One region of the Mesorhizobium sp. M0598 genome, then DNA from elsewhere that is predicted to be linked to it. Evidence: riboswitches for the same ligand, from Rfam matches in the RefSeq annotation. Region 1 holds a riboswitch; the other holds the start of a gene.
The links. Region 1 has a riboswitch for thiamine pyrophosphate ahead of thiC (phosphomethylpyrimidine synthase ThiC). Riboswitches for the same ligand answer to the same signal wherever they lie in the genome.
Positions count from the first base shown of each region.

Region 2: it holds a riboswitch for thiamine pyrophosphate, as region 1 does, so the genes downstream of both, thiB (thiamine ABC transporter substrate binding subunit) here and thiC (phosphomethylpyrimidine synthase ThiC) in region 1, are expected to answer to the same signal.

Region 1 is NZ_JAMYQL010000036.1:43,167-47,816, reverse strand. Features, by position in the region: gene thiO (glycine oxidase ThiO) at 1-162, opposite strand, end outside; gene thiC (phosphomethylpyrimidine synthase ThiC) at 159-1,994, opposite strand; TPP riboswitch at 2,099-2,215, opposite strand; gene NKI59_RS29430 (Fic family protein) at 2,398-3,942, opposite strand.
Region 2 is NZ_JAMYQL010000005.1:246,590-251,239, forward strand. Features, by position in the region: gene thiP (thiamine/thiamine pyrophosphate ABC transporter permease) at 1-1,551, opposite strand, end outside; gene thiB (thiamine ABC transporter substrate binding subunit) at 1,803-2,816, opposite strand; TPP riboswitch at 2,860-2,974, opposite strand; gene NKI59_RS09935 (thiamine diphosphokinase) at 3,102-3,746, shown strand; gene NKI59_RS09940 (ABC-F family ATP-binding cassette domain-containing protein) at 3,762-4,650, shown strand, end outside.

The DNA of each region.
Region 1 (4,650 bases):
TTCGCGCTCGCACCATGGCGCCAACATGCCGCCGGCGAACCACGACGCATTGCCCCCAAGGCCAGGCCTTGTCTCGGCAACGGAAACCGCCGCGCCGCGTGCGGCGAGCTCGAAGGCGGCGGTGAGGCCGGCAACGCCGGCCCCTTTGACCAGCACCTTCATGATGGCTCATGCGCCTGTGGCGAAAGCGGTGCGCCGGTCTCGTCCGCCGGCACGTAGAGATCGCCGCCCTCGCGGTATTTCGCCGCCATCGCCGCCATGCCCTCCTTCTGCGCTTCGGCGCGGATGTCGTGGGAAATTCGCATCGAGCAGAATTTCGGTCCGCACATCGAGCAGAAATGCGCCAGCTTGTGCGCCTCCTTGGGCAAGGTTTGATCGTGGAAGGACCGCGCTGTTTCGGGATCGAGCGACAGGTTGAACTGGTCCTCCCAGCGGAACTCGAATCTGGCCCGCGACAGCGCGTCGTCGCGGATCTTCGCCGCCGGGTGACCCTTCGCCAGGTCGGCGGCATGCGCCGCGATCTTGTAGGTGATCACGCCGGTCTTGACGTCGTTGCGATCGGGAAGGCCGAGATGTTCCTTGGGCGTGACGTAGCAGAGCATGGCGGTGCCGAACCAACCGATCATCGCCGCGCCGATGCCGGAGGTGATGTGGTCGTAGCCCGGCGCGATGTCGGTCGTCAGCGGGCCAAGCGTATAGAACGGCGCCTCGCCGCAAACGGCGAGTTGCTTGTCCATGTTCTGCTTGATCTTGTGCATCGGCACGTGGCCAGGCCCCTCGATCATCACCTGGCAATCCTTCGCCCAGGCGATCTTCGTCAGCTCGCCAAGCGTTTCCAGCTCGGCGAACTGCGCCGCATCGTTGGCATCGGCGATCGAGCCGGGACGAAGGCCGTCGCCGAGCGAGAAGGAGACGTCATAGGCGCGGCAGATGTCGCAGATCTCCGCGAAGTGCTCGTAGAGGAAGCTTTCCCGGTGATGGTGCAGGCACCATTTTGCCATGATCGAGCCGCCGCGCGAGACGATACCCGTGACCCGGTCAACGGTCAGTGGGATGTAATGCAGCCGCACGCCGGCATGGATGGTGAAATAGTCAACGCCCTGTTCGGCCTGTTCGATCAGCGTGTCGCGGTACACCTCCCAGGTCAGATCCTCGGCAATGCCGCCAACCTTCTCGAGCGCCTGGTAGAGCGGCACCGTGCCGATCGGCACCGGCGAGTTGCGGACGATCCAGTCGCGGATGTTGTGGATGTTGCGGCCGGTCGACAGGTCCATCACCGTATCGGCGCCCCAGCGGATCGCCCAGACCATCTTTTCGACCTCTTCGGCCATCGAGGAGGTGACAGCGGAGTTGCCGATATTGGCATTGATCTTGACCAGGAAATTGCGGCCGATGATCATCGGCTCGCTCTCTGGGTGGTTAATGTTGGCGGGAATGATTGCGCGTCCGCGCGCCACCTCATCACGCACGAAATCCGGCGTGACGAAATCGGGCAGTGTCGCGCCGAAAGCCTCGCCGTCGCGCTCAAGCTTGCCGTGCAGGATCTCGCGACCAAGGTTCTCGCGGATGGCGGCGAACTCCATTTCGGGTGTGATGATGCCGGCGCGCGCATAGGTAAGCTGAGTCACCGCCTTGCCTGACTTGGCCCTCAGCGGCCGGTTACGGACTGGAAACTCCGGCGTCAGGCGCTCGCCTGCGGCGAATCCGTTGTCTTCCGGCCGCACGTGGCGGCCGTCATAGGCTTCGACATCGCCCCGCGCCGTAATCCATTCGTGGCGAAGCCGGGCAAGGCCGTTTTCGATGCTGGTTTCGACAGTCGGGTCTGTATAGGGGCCGGACGGATCGTAGACGGTGACGGGCGGTTCGCCGGCCGTCGGATGGACGGAGATTTCGCGCATCGGTACCCTGATCTGCGGGTGGATGGCACCGGGCTTGTGGATTTTTCGTGAGGCGGGCAGCGGTCCCGTCGAGACGGCGGGGGTGAGGGCATTCATCTTGAGGCTCCTTTGCTCGTTGCATTGGAGACCCAGTTCTGTGCCGGGAGGATGAAAAGACGCTTCTAGCGACCTGCCGAAACAGGATCTCGGGCGTAAACTCCCGCAAAGCGCTTGCACCGTCCCTACGCCAGTATGAACTGGATCAGGTTCAACGGGTCACTGCGCCGCGAATGCCAGCAGTATCTCAGCCCCTTGCCGGGACTCCCCTGGTGAATGCGTGAGGTTGGACGGGACGGCTCCGGTTTGTCAAGCGCGTTCTGGCCGCGGCTGATCGGCCGCCGGTCAGACCGTGCGGAAAAAATCGTGCATGTCTCGGCGACAAGTCAAGCGTCGGAGATGAAGGCAGGGACAAGGGAATCGCAAACCGTCGGACTAAAAATCGATCCTGATGATCACACCTTCAATGGGGACCAAAGGTTTGCGCGTAGATCGCCTCGATTCTTCCTGCCTCGTCATTGGTCAGCGCGGCGAATTCCTTTTCGCGCGCGCGGTTCGATAGATGTCCATCATTCTGGTGAAGAAAACGGAAGAGCAGATCGATCAACCGCTCGGGCATGTCGATAAAGGCGTCCACCTGCTGCCGGAACTGATCGTAGCGCTGCAGAAATGCGGTTTCCTCGGGAAGGTCCCGTTCGATCGTCCGCTGAACGCAGGCATAGAGGAATTCGGCGTGCGGGGTTGCATCGAAGAACCGGTAGAAATCACCGGTGTCATTCAGCACCCGGACGTTGAATTGCGGCGTCGGTTCCCATTCCACCAACGGCAGAAGGCGCTGCGAATAGCTCTCGAGCACGCCCCTGTACTCGTTGATCTGGTCCAGGATCGCGGCCGAGACGGGAAAGACAACTCCCGGCGGATTGAAGCCGCGCATGGCAAGGACGTGGTGGATTAGGTAGCGGTGAATGCGGCCGTTTCCGTCCTCGAACGGGTGAATGTAGACAAAGCCGAAGGCGAGGATTGCGGCGGCTACGACTGCGTCAAGGTTTTGCGCGGGGCCCTGATCGAACGCCGCCATTCCATCAATTAGCCGCGGCAGGTCCTCGGGCCGAGCGCTGATGTGATCGGGCAAGGGCGTGCCGTTGTCTCGGTCATGCTCACCGACGAAACCTCCTTCTTTTCGGAAGCCAAGTCTTACGAAACGGGCGTCGCCAAGTACAATTCTTTGCAGACGCAGCAGCTCATCGCGATTGATCGGCCAGCGGCCGGATTCGCCGATGGCGCGGCCCCAGCGCTGGATGCGATCTTGCGGCGGGTGCTCGCCCTCGATCGCATAGCTTGATCGCGAGTCTTTGAGCAAAAGAAAGGCGGCGGTCCGAGCAAGAAGGTCGCGCGGCACGTCCGCTACGATTGCCTCCGCGCGCCGCGGTAGTTCAAGGCCGATGAATTTTTCGAGAATCTTGGTGCGGAACACCAGAGGGCAGAACTCACGCGTGCCGGGGAGATTGTCCCTTACGCGGTAGCGCGAAGCGGTCTTGTCGGGTCCCGGCCACTGCAGCTCGGGATCGACAACCGGAATGTATCGTCCGGCCTTCGCGTCCGGCAGATCGATACGCGCGCCCCTCAGCCATTCATATAAAAACCAGATGCGTCGGGCATAACTGCCGGTCGGGCTTTCACGGACCAGCGCCTCGATCGGCGCGGGACCGGTCACTTGGAACAGCCGCTTGAGGACGGCAAGGTTCAGTCCCTCGTACTTGAGCGCAAAGGTCAGGTGGCCTTCGAGGGTAGGATTTGGGGCATGGCGGGGGGTCATGATCCGCCAGCCATCCCGTTCGGTAATGCGATGATGCTCGCCCGTGGCGAACAACCTACGGGGCAAGGGCACGGCGAGCCTGTAGGCTCCGATCAGGGCGCTGTACCCGGCCGGGGTCGCCGTTTCAGGAGGGCGGATTTCCTGAAAAACGGTAACAGGACCTGAAAATTGGTGCTGTTGCACCGCAGGCATGAAAAGCGAATCCTTCCATCGAATTTTGGTTAGTTCGGGCCAAAACCTATGAAAAATGATCCTATCCCATGAAAATTGATGCCACAAGACAAATTTTCCGAAAACCGATTCTAAGACGGTGCTGAAGTCGATCAAGCAAGAACTCCGCCACCGGCTCAAGGAAGCGACTTCAGACAAAAAGGTGAGTCCAGGAACCGCCATTCGCCCGTCTGTTAGTCACGAGGCCGGCACGGATGGCCCGCCTTACGTCGAGCCGGACTTGCTCGAGGAGCAGCGCGCCGTTCGGGGCTCACTCATAGAGCGCTCCGGCGCGCGATCCCGATTTGATAGCCGCGATCACGCTCGCGACTGATCTTGGTGACGTGGCGGCGTCGGAGTAGAAAAGTGATGCAGGATCTCGGTGGCGTCGTGTGTGTGTGACCTGAAATGAGTTCTCTACGGTATGGGGGGCGGCACGCAGCGCGCGCGTCTTCTCGGCAAACAGATCGACGAAGCGGCACCGAAGGGAAGTTCCCGGCATTCATTCTCGCCATCGCTGCCCCAATTTGCCGACCGGACTGCCGATCGATCTCGGCCAATACCTTGCGCGCGCAAGGGCCGAAGCTGAACTGGGCGGCACCTGCTCATTCGGGAGCTAACTCATGCTTGGCGCGCTAGCCCGAGAGAGCTGTGCCTGATCGAATGCGTGAATCGTAGCTCGGGGTGGAG
Region 2 (4,650 bases), on a different contig from region 1:
CAGCGCCAGCCCGGCCGCATCCTCGGTGCGGTAACTGCCCATGCGCGCCAGCAGCAGATAGGGCAAGGTCTGCACGGAATCGCTGCCGAATAGCGCAATGACGCCGAGATCGCCGAGCGACAGCGCCATGGCGAAAGCGAAGCCGGTGGCGAGCGGCCGCCGCAGCGACAGCCAGTCGACCAGCCGCAACCGGTTCCAGCCCGAGATGCCAAGCTGTGCACAGAGCCGTTCGTGGCGTTCGCTCGCCGCGTCATAGGCAGGGCGGATGGCGCGGATGGCGAACGGCATCGCCATCACCGCATTGACCGCAACGACCATGACAGGGGCGATCGCAAAGACATCGCTGACGGTGCGCAAGAGCAGGAACCAGCCGGCGCCGATGACGATGGGCGGCACCACCAGGACGAACCCCGCACCGGTGTCGGCCAGATGTTCGAGCAGTGTCCGCCGGCCCTGCCGCCGGGTGAGCGCCAGCGCCCGGCGCGCCATGACCAGCGACAGCGACAACGCCACAGAGAGCAGCGCCGATAGGAGAGAGAGCACGGCACTGGTCGCCGTCGCTTGCCGCACCGCGCCCTCGCCGGCCAGGCGGCCGAGATCGGCGCCAAGCCCGGCTGCCAACGTGGCCGCCATCGGCCCGGCGACAAACAGGAGTGCGAGCCCGATCGCCAATGCGTTCAGCACGGTCTCGGCCGCACCGGCTGAAAAATACCGGCGCGGCGCCACCGGCAGATTGGCATCCCCGACCATATTGGCGCCGAGCCGCGTCAAGGCCAGCACGACGACGAAGGTCAGGGCAATCTGCAGCAGGGTCAGCGTCACAGCCCGCGCCGGGTCGAAGTCGAAACGCAGCGCCTGGTAGATGGCAACCTCGAGCGTCGTCGCGCTGGGTCCGCCGCCGAGCGTAAGCACGATGGTGAAGGAGGTGATGCACAGCATGAAAACGAGCCCGGCAACGCCCGGCAAGGCCGCACGCAGCGGCGGCCATTCGATCAGCCGGAAGGCCGGCGCAGCACCCATGCCAAGCTGGCTCGCCAGCCGCCATTGGTCGGCCGGCACGGTCTGCAACGCCTCCAGGAACAGCCGCGTCGCCAGCGGCAGGTTGAAGAAGACATGGGCGACGAGAATGCCCGACAGGCCATAGATGCCGGGCCAGCTCTGCCCGCCAATCGCGCCGAGCGTGCCGGCGAAATAGCCGGCGCGGCCATAGAGTGCCAAGACGCCGAGTGCGGCAACAATGGCCGGCAGCGCCAGCGGCACGGCGAAAAGCTGCAGGATAAAGCCTCGCCCGAAAAAACGTGGATGCCGCGACAGGGCGCGCGCGACGAACAGCGCCGGTGCAACGGAGAGCAGGGTCGACAACAGAGCCTGCCAGAGCGTGAAGCGGGCGACACGCAGGAGATAGGAATCGAAAGCGGCGGCGGCGCCGGACAGGTCGCGTGTGGCTTCGACGACGAGCCCGGCGAATGCACCGCCGATCAGCAGCGCGATGGCGGCGAGCGCGACGATGCCGGCAGTGACGCGGGGATCGGCCGGATGACGCGTACGCATGTTGCGCTACCCGACACTACGACAGGTGTTGATCGAAGGAAATACCTGACAATGGCCGAGCCCACCCCTCTCTGGCCTGCCGGCCATCTCCCCCTCAAGGGGGGAGATTGCGCACTCAGCCGCCTTCGCCAATGTCACAAGTGGCAGGACGAGGAGAGGCGACAAAGCTGCCGATCTCCCCCCTTGAGGGGGAGATGGCCGGCAGGCCAGAGGGGGGTGGCTTGGCGCAAACATCCGACGAGGCTTGAGCCCTACTTGCTCATCACCGCCAGCCACTCGTCGACCCAGGCCTTGCGGTTGGCGGCGACGTCTTCCGGGCTGAACAGCAAGGTCTTGGTCGGCTTGACCAGCTTATCGAACGCCGGGTTGAGCGGCTTGTCGGTTTTGCCGGCCGGGAACATCCAGTTGGTTTCGGGAATGACATCCTGGAATTTCGGTCCGGTCATGAAGGCAATGAACTTTTCTGCCAGCGGGTTCTTCGCACCCTTGGTGGTGATCCCCGCAACCTCGATCTGCAGATATTCGCCCTCCTCGAAGGACGCCGCCTGGTAGCGCTCGGTGTTTTCGGCGACCATGTGGTAGGCCGGCGAGGTGGTGTAGGACAGCACCATCGGCGCCTCGCCCTTGGTGAACAGGCCGTAGGCCTCGCTCCAGCCCGGCGTTACCGTCAGCACCTTCGCCTTGAGTTTGGCCCAGGCTTCCGGCGCCTTGTCGCCATAGACCGACTTGACCCACAGCAGCAGGCCAAGGCCCGGCGTCGAGGTGCGCGGATCCTGGATGACGATCTTCTCTCCGGCATCGCCCTCGACCAATTCCCTGAGGCTCTTCGGCGGGCTCTTCAGTTTTTCGGTATCGTAGACGACGGCGAAATAGCCATAGTCGAACGGCACGAAAATATCGTCGCTCCAGCCGCCCGGCACATTGACGCCCGAGACGGCGCCGTGCGGCGAAAACAGGCCGGTTGCCTTGGCGTCGGCGGTTAAGTTGGTATCGAGGCCAAGTACGATATCGGCCTTGGTCGCGGCGCCTTCCAGCTTCACACGGTTGAGCAGCGCCACGCCGTCGGCGACCGAGACGAATTCGACGACGCAACTGCATTCGGCCTCGAAGGCCTTCTTCACCGCCGGTCCCGGACCCCAATCGGCGGTGAAGCTTTCATAGGTATAGACCGTCAGTCTATCCTGTGCCGATGCCTGCCCTGGCAGGGCGAGCGCGGATGCCGCAAGCAGGACAATTGAGACAAGAGAGTGGAAAAAACTGCGCATCGGCGCCTCCTTCGTTCGCGTTGAAAGGAATTGAGGCGTCGGGCTGTCCGAAACGTCTAATCCCTCCGCCGGTACAAACCGGATCAGGTTCAGCGGGTTGGCAGTCTTGCCTCTCAGCCGGTCCGCGAAGATCGCGTCCGGCACCCCGTTAGAGCGTTGCGACACATAGGCCCGGCCGAAGTGCTGCGCAAGCGGAAGTTTGCCGGGCATCCAAAGCCCAGCCTTCCGTTTCGTCTGCCGTTTCATCTTCCGTTTCCGGGGCAGGGCTGGTAAGGGCCACGAGATATGAGCACATTCACCATCCTGCTTGGCGGCGATCTCATCCGCACGCCGCTGCTCGACCGCCAAGTCGAAGGCTCGCGCGTCATCGCCGCCGACGCCGGCATCGGACATGCCCGTATGCTGGGCCTGAGGCCGGAACTCTGGGTCGGCGATTTCGATTCGGTGCCTGCCGAGTTGCCGGAGGATCTGGCCGCCGTGCCACGGCAGGTGTTTCCCGCCGAAAAGGACAAGACCGACGGTGAACTCGCTATCGCCGCCGCGCTCGAACGCGGTGCGACCAGCCTTGTGCTCGCAGGCGCCTTCGGCGGCAAACGTACCGACCACATCTTCCTGCATCTGGCGCTGAGCGTCCGGCTGGCGGAAGGCGGGACGGAAGTGCTTTTGACCAGCGGCGCACAGGAAGGCATTCCCTTGCTGCCGGGAAAGACTGACTTCGACTATGCCGACGGCACGCTGTTTTCGGTGCTCGGCTTTTCGGATCTCGCCGGCCTGACAGTCACCGGCGCCAAATGGCCGCTCGACCATGTCGAGGTTGCGTTCGGCTCGTCGCTGACCATTTCCAACGAGGTCAGGGGCCGGCTGGAAATCGCGCTGGCCAGCGGCCGCGCGCTGCTGCTCGCGCATCCCTACCCTCTTCCGGAAAGCTGAGCCCAGAAAGCTGATATGGCGCCGCCACTTCTCAATCTCGACGGGATAAAGCTGACCTTTGGCGGCACGCCGCTGCTCGACGGTGCCGCCCTGACGGCCTCGGCTGGCGACAAGATCGCCCTGGTCGGCCGCAACGGCTCTGGCAAGTCGACGCTCCTCAAGATCGCCGCCGGGCTGATCGAACCGCAGGATGGCGAAGTCTTCCGCCAGCCCTCGGCAACCGTGCGCTACTTGCCGCAAATGCCCGACATGGACGGTTTTGCGACCGTCCGCGCCTATGTCGAGGCGGGGCTCGGGCCCGCCGACGATCCCTACCGCGCCACCTATCTGATGGAGCATCTCGGCCTGACCGGCGAGGAACGGCCGAACGACCTCTCCGGCGGCGAGGCGCGGCGCGCCGCCCTCGCCCGCGTCATGGCGCCGGAGCCCGACATTCTCCTCCTCGATGAGCCGACCAATCACCTTGACCTTTCGGTTATCGAATGGCTGGAGGAGGAGCTTGCCCGCACCTCCTCGGCACTGGTCGTCATCTCGCATGACCGCCGTTTTCTCGAGCGCGTGTCACGCGCCACAATCTGGCTCGACCGCGGCCAGACCCGCCGTCTCGACAAGGGCTTTGGCTATTTCGAGGAATGGCGCGACACGGTGCTGGAGGAGGAAGAGCGCGAGCAGCACAAGCTCGGTCGCCAGATCGTCCGCGAGGAGCACTGGCTGCGCTATGGCGTGACAGCGCGGCGCAAGCGCAACATGCGCCGGCTCGGTGAGTTGCAGACCATGCGCCAGCGCTTTCGTGGTCATCGCGGCGCCGAGGGTGCGGCGACGATGACAGCCAGCGACGCCGCCGAATCCGGCAAGCTGGTGATCGAAGCCAGGAACATCGAGAAGAGCTTTGGCGATCTGACCG